DNA from 2 places in the Apibacter sp. genome. Region 2 is predicted to be linked to the other one. Evidence: riboswitches for the same ligand, from Rfam matches in the RefSeq annotation. Region 2 holds a riboswitch; the other holds the start of a gene.
The links. A riboswitch is a leader RNA that binds a small molecule or an ion and turns the genes downstream of it on or off. The one in region 2 is predicted to bind cobalamin.
Positions count from the first base shown of each region.

Region 1: another riboswitch for cobalamin. It lies ahead of M3Z80_RS05385 (TonB-dependent receptor); the one in region 2 lies ahead of metE (5-methyltetrahydropteroyltriglutamate--homocysteine S-methyltransferase).

Region 1 is NZ_JAMBJZ010000040.1:9,170-12,600, reverse strand. Features, by position in the region: gene M3Z80_RS05400 (glycosyltransferase family protein) at 1-654, shown strand, start outside; gene M3Z80_RS05395 (hypothetical protein) at 837-1,073, opposite strand; gene M3Z80_RS05390 (MerR family transcriptional regulator) at 1,095-1,427, opposite strand; cobalamin riboswitch at 1,546-1,736, shown strand; gene M3Z80_RS05385 (TonB-dependent receptor) at 1,856-3,431, shown strand, end outside.
Region 2 is NZ_JAMBJZ010000001.1:55,964-59,394, reverse strand. Features, by position in the region: gene metE (5-methyltetrahydropteroyltriglutamate--homocysteine S-methyltransferase) at 1-1,610, opposite strand, end outside; cobalamin riboswitch at 1,799-1,986, opposite strand; gene M3Z80_RS00260 (NADH:flavin oxidoreductase) at 2,107-3,210, opposite strand; gene M3Z80_RS00255 (SIMPL domain-containing protein) at 3,214-3,431, opposite strand, start outside.

The DNA.
Region 1 (3,431 bases), on a different contig from region 2:
ATTTCATTACTAAGATTGGGATGGCTGGGAAATGAAAATTTTGTAAATCAATTTAAACAGGTAGATATTACTTCTGAGATGTTTGCAATTTATCCTGATCTTTTTACCCTCCCACCTTTCCTTATGGAATGTTTTTTTTATAATAAATATAATTTTTTTAGCTTATTATATAAATTAGGATTAGTTACTAACAACACTAAAACAAAATATTGGATACTAAATTCCATACTGATGGGAATTCATAAAAAAGAATTTTGGTTAGCAACATGGCAGAATATTAACGGAAAAGTCGATGAAAAAAAACAATTATTTAATGCTATTATGTATTATCGAAAATATAAACATAATAAAACGATGATTGCGCAATTGAAGAAGGAAACGTTGAAAACAACTTTTTCATCTTCTGCTACTAATTCGTATCATAGCTATGGTTTTAACTTCGATGTAAATCAGTTTAATCATGTCGTAAATGAAAAATGGTATAACGATCAGTTCGATCCATTAGAGAATTTTCCGAAGGATTTTTCTGAAAGTTATATTTTATCATTATTAGAAAATAAAAATAATGAAAAAATTAAACCCGAAGAATGGAAAAAATGGACAAACAAGTTCAAAGATCAATATCGAAATCAGGGTTGTTCAGTTGACGAATAAATTGGAACTTATTTATAAATTTTCTAGTAAATTAATAAGTATACCTAAATAATTATATTATTTTACAATTATATCACACAAAAATTTCATCCTCATTTATTTATAAAATAATTTAATATTTAAATAAAAAAATAAGCAGTTAATACTGCTTATTTATATATTATAAAAGAACCACAGAAGAATTAATCTTCATCATCTTCTTCATATCTTTCAATTTCTGCATCACAAAAATTAAAAGCTTGTTCTATCAGAGAATTTACTTCATTGGCAACTTCTTCTTCTTCTCCTTCCAAATCATCAAACCACTCTACCTCTTCTTCCTCTACATTTAAAATAAATCTTGGATATTCTGTATGCACAACAAATAAATCTTCCGGAAAATCCGAATTGTCTGCCATTAAAAATTTTGGTAACTTCATATTATTGTCTTTATTTAAATTTTAATCATCTAATAACTCCTTCAACTTAAGTAATTCTTCCTTTACCAATTCCAAGCGTGAGATTATCTCTACTTTTTTCGGTAAATTTTTTTGTGTTTGTAAAACAACTTTTGCTCCTTCTAAGGTATATCCTTTTTCCTTAACTAAATAATAAATTATTTTAAGATTTTCAATATCTTTTGGAGTAAAAAAACGGTCTCCTTTTTTATTCTTTTTTGGTGAAATACTATCAAATTCTTTCTCCCAGAATCTTATTAAAGAAGTATTAACATGAAAAGCTTGCGCTACTTCTCCAATAGAATAATATAATTTTTCAGGAAGCTGTACATTCATTATTCAAATCTAAGATTTTTTACTACAACTTTCTAAATTTTAATAAAAAAATCAATCTCTTTTAAAATATAATTTTATTACCTTAAAAATGAGCTTTAGGGAGGCTATTAAAAAATATTTATATTTGCCTGAATTTGGTGACTGTTATTAAAAAAGCAGTCTTAAAAGGGAATTCGGTGAAAGTCCGAAACAGGCCCGCTGCTGTAATCTTCAAAAAAGGTTTTAAGATTATACCACTAAGTACGTTTTGCTTGGGAAGGTTCTTAAGATGAAGTAAGTCAGAAGACCTGCCAAATTTAAATATAGTTTTAAAAGCTTTCGTGGAACAAGGCTGAAAACATTAAAAGCACATCTAATTTACTTTTCCTGTTTACTTTTTCCGGAAACTATATGGCTATATCAGTGATTTAAGATAATTTATCAAAAAAATGATAAATAATTATAAAAATATTTTATTTGCCTTACCAATAAGCTTGGTCTATTCATTTATTAATGCGCAGGAAAAAAAAGATAGCATTAGAATAACAGAATTGAAGGAGATTGTTACTATTGGAAAGAGGAATGATAAAGCAATAATCCCCTTTCAAGAATTGAAAGGAAAAGAATTGGAAAATATTAATAGTTTTTCTGTTGCAGATGCCGTACGTCTTTTTTCGGGAGTACAATTAAAAGATTATGGAGGAGTTGGAGGCATGAAAACAGTCAATATTCGAGGGATGGGGAGTGAACACGTAGGGGTCTTTTACGATGGAATACCTGTAGGAAATGCGCAAAACGGAATGGTAGATCTTGGTAAATTTTCGATGGATAATTTAGAATCTATCTCTATCTATAATGGACAAAAATGTCAAATATTTCAATCAGCAAAAGATTTCGGATCGGCCGGAACAATATATCTTACCACTAAACGACCGGTTTTTATGGGTAATAAAAAAACGAATATAAATTCTACTTATCGCTCAGGATCATTTAACTTAATAAACCCATCCCTTGTATGGGAAGAAAAATTATCATCTGTACTTACCTCTTCTTTCAATATCGAATACATTAATTCTGACGGAAAATATAAATACCGGCAGAAAAAAGGTACATGGGATACCATAGCCATAAGACAAAACGGAAATATCAGTGCTTTACGGACTGAAGCCGGGTTATTTGGTAAACTTACTAACGGTAAATGGAATTTGAAAGGATATTATTACGATTCCAGCAGAAAAATCCCCGGAGCCGTTATAAAAAATTCTTACGAAAAATATCAGTTCGGTAAACAAGAGGATCGAAATTTCTTTATGCAAGGTTCATTGGAAAAGCTGTTTAGTAAAAAATATAAAATAATGATAAATGCTAAATATGCTCATGATTTTACTCATTATGAAAATATTGAGATATATAAAGATTCTAAATGGGGAGACAAGTTTTCCTATCTTATAAATAATACCTATAAACAGGATGAATTTTATATTTCCACAGCTCAACAATATTCATTATTTTCTTTTTGGGACATATCTATCTCCGCTGATTATCAGTATAATAGCATGAAAGCTGATTTAGTGAATTTTGCTAATCCCATAAGAAATACAGAATTAGTAGCTTTTGCCACTGCTCTTCAGTTTACCAAAATTAAATTACAAACGAGTTTACTAGGCACTTTTGTACAAGATAGGACAGATCACAAAAGTAACGTAATGGGCGCTTCTGATAAAAATGAGCTTACACCTGCATTCTTTTTTAATTACCAACCTTTCAAATCAAATGAATTAAGCTTCCATAGCTTTTATAAAAGAATATTCCGTATGCCGACATTTAATGATTTATATTATACAGATATTGGAAATTCTAACTTAAAGCCAGAATATACTAACCAATTCGATATAGGCGTCACTTATAATAAAAACTTTACTTCGGGAATAGTTTCTCATATAGGTTTTACCGTAGATGGATATTACAATACGGTTAAAGATAAGATTATAGCCTATCCGAAAGGACAACAGTTTCGTTGGAGCA
Region 2 (3,431 bases):
TATATGATAGGTGGCTTTACACAACGACTTCCGTAGCTTTGTACCCATCCGTTTTTAGAAAAGGCGACTCCGTCTAACTGTTCTCCGAAATATTCAACCATATCATTACGTTCAAATTCGCCATGAACTAATACATCAATGCCTATTTTTTCTTGGAAACGAATTGTTTTTTCAATTTCTTTTTTTACCAACTCTTCATATTCTAAAGATGTTATTAATCCTTTTTTCAATTTTGATCTCCAACTACGAACTTCTGAGGTCTGAGGAAAAGAGCCTATTGTTGTTGTAGCAAATGAAGGTAATTGCAATGCTTCTTTTTGTTTTTTCTTACGTTCTGAAAAAATAGATTCTCTTTTATCTACTACACTTTCTATATTTTTTATTTTTTCTTTAACCTTCTCATTATGTATTAAGGTAGAAGTTCTTCTACTTTCGACAATTTTTTTATTTTCTTGTAATTTTTTTTGTAATTCCGAATCATTTTCTTTCTCTGCAAGACGTTTCAATGTAACTACCTCATCGATTTTTTGCTTGGCAAATGCTAACCATTTTTTAGTTTCTAAAGAAAGTGATTTTGTATCTGTTTCCAAATCTAAATCTACGGGACTGTGAAGTAGTGAACATGAAGGCGCTATCATGACACGGTCTGCACCTATTTTGGAAACTGCTTTATGAATCATTTCCAAAGAATTTTCAAAATCGTTTTTCCAGATATTTCTTCCGTCAACGATTCCTAGGGATAAAATAATATTTCCAGGAATATTGCCTAATATTTCTTCTAGTTGCTGGGGACAACGAACCAAATCAATATGTAAAGCTTGTATCGGAAGTTTATAGGCTAGCTGTAAATTATCTTTTATGCCGTCAAAATAAGTAGTAAGCAACTTGTTTATATAAGGAAATTGCTTATGAATTTCTATATATGCGTATTCGAATGTTTCTTTTGTCTTTGTATCTAAATCCAAGGCTAAGAAAGGTTCATCAAACTGTACCCATTCAACCCCTTCTTCTTTTAATCTTGTTAAAATTTCCACATATACGGGAAGTATATTTTTTATTAAGTCCAACTTATTGAAATTCTCTTCTTTCTCCTTTCCTAACAATAAATAAGATACCGGACCTATAATTACAGGTTTTGTTTTGATTCCTGCTTTTTTAGCCTCTAAATATTCATCTATGATTTTTGTAGAAAATAATGAAAATTTCTGATTACTTTCAAATTCCGGTACGATATAATGATAATTAGTATCGAACCATTTGGTCATTTCCATAGCTTTTATATCAATACCTTCTTTTTGAAAGCCCCTTGCCATAGCAAAGTATAAATCCAATTCTGTATTTGATTTATCCAGTATTACCTTATTATATCTTTTGGGAATTGCTCCTACCATCAGGGACATATCTAGTACCTGATCGTAATAGGAGAAATCATTGGACGGAATCCAGTCTATTCCTATTTCTTTTTGTGTCATCCAGTTTTGATGCCGAATATTTTTTCCTGTTATCATCAGCTCTTCTACTGATGCTTTACCTGCCCAATATTTTTCACAGGCTTTTTTAAGTTCTCTGTCACTACCAATACGCGGATAGCCTAGATTGTGTGTCTGCATTTGTATAACTTTTTAAACGATTATATTATAAAAAGCTCTTATTGCTAAACTTCACAATGCCTTTTTGTTATGAATTGGAAATACAAAATAAAATATGATATTAAAAAGCCCTCTTCTCTAAAAATAACGAAAGGAGAATTTTATTATCATTCTTTATACTCTGTGATCTTGCTCTTATTCGCGAAAGCATTGTCAATTAAGAATAGGCAGGTCTCCTGGCTTATAACATTTTATCTGCCTTCTCACCTTTTACATGGCAATGGCTTATTTTGATAAAACTATTTTACGTTATTTACAGTTGCGCGTCAGCTCACGATTTACACATGATTCCCTATTAAGCTGTTATTACACAGCACCTTATTCCTTGTTGATAAAGAAATTAAGTAAAGAACTTATTTATACAAAGATAAAAACCTTTTCTTTTATTTCTTTATTTATATAAATAAAATTTTAAACCTATATTCAATTTCTAAATTATAACTAATTTATGTTTTATTTAAAACAATTTTTTTAATCGATCTTTGGAAAAACCTTTAAGCTCTGATAAGTTACCTTTTTTAATTTTTAACACCCATTCAGGGTCTTCTAATAATGCACGTCCCACAGCTATTAAATTAAACTCATCTTGATCCATTCTTCGGTCTAGTTCATCCAGAAAACTACTATTTACATCAAAGCTCTCTCCTCTGAATGCTCCTAAAAAATCTCCGTTTAGTGCAACTGAACCCACACTTATTGATGGCTTACCAGTAATTTTTTTCGCCCATCCTGCAAAATTTAAATTTGAATTTTCAAACTCAGGCTCCCAAAACCTTCTTTGAGAACAATGAAAAATATCTACTCCTGCCTCTGATAATGGCAGTAACCATTCTTTCATTTCTTCCGGAGACTTAGCAATCTTTGCTGAATAATCCTGTTGTTTCCATTGAGATAATCGTAATATTATAGGAAACTCTGCTCCTACTGCACTTCGTACGGCTTTGACGATTTCAATAGCAAAACGGCTTCGTTGGGAAATCGTTGAACCTCCCCATTTATCTTTGCGCCTATTAAGTTTATCCCAAAAGAATTGATCAATAAGATATCCATGTGCCCCATGCAATTCGAGTGAATCAAATCCTATTTTTTTTGCTTGATAGGCAGCGTCTGCAAACGCATCTATCGTTTCTTTTATGTCATCTTCACTCATTTGTTTTCCTCCTTCGGTATCTGGATTTAGCAGACCGGAAGGACCTTCAAAAGGCTTGTGAGGTCTCCAATTTCTTTTGGGCGGGATAATTCCCATATGCCAAATTTGTGGGGCTATTTTTCCATCCTTAGCATGAACTGCATCAACTACTCTTTTCCATCCTTCTAAAGCTTCATCGCCATAAAATTTCGGAATATTCAGATCATTAGAAGAGGAAGATCTATCAACGACTGTCCCTTCTGTTATAATGAGACCGACTTCCGATTGGGCTCTTCTTTCATAATACTCCGCTATTTCTTTAGTGGGAATTCCATTATAAGCAAAAGACCTTGTCATTGGTGCCATCACTATCCTATTTTTCAAGAACAGATTTTTATAGTTAAATGGCTCAAATAATTTATATATTTTCATGGTTTATTCTACTTCGTATACTAAGCGAACCGTAATATTTGCTGTTTTGTACTTAGAGGTTACGTTAAAAGCTCCTCCCCATGAATAATCATCTTCAGAAGAATTTTGTGCAGTAATTTGAAAGACTCCCTGATTTGCACTTTTCACATTCTTCAATTTACATCCGGTACTTAAAGCTATTTCTTCTGCTCTTCTTTTTGCATCCTTGGTTGCATCTGATA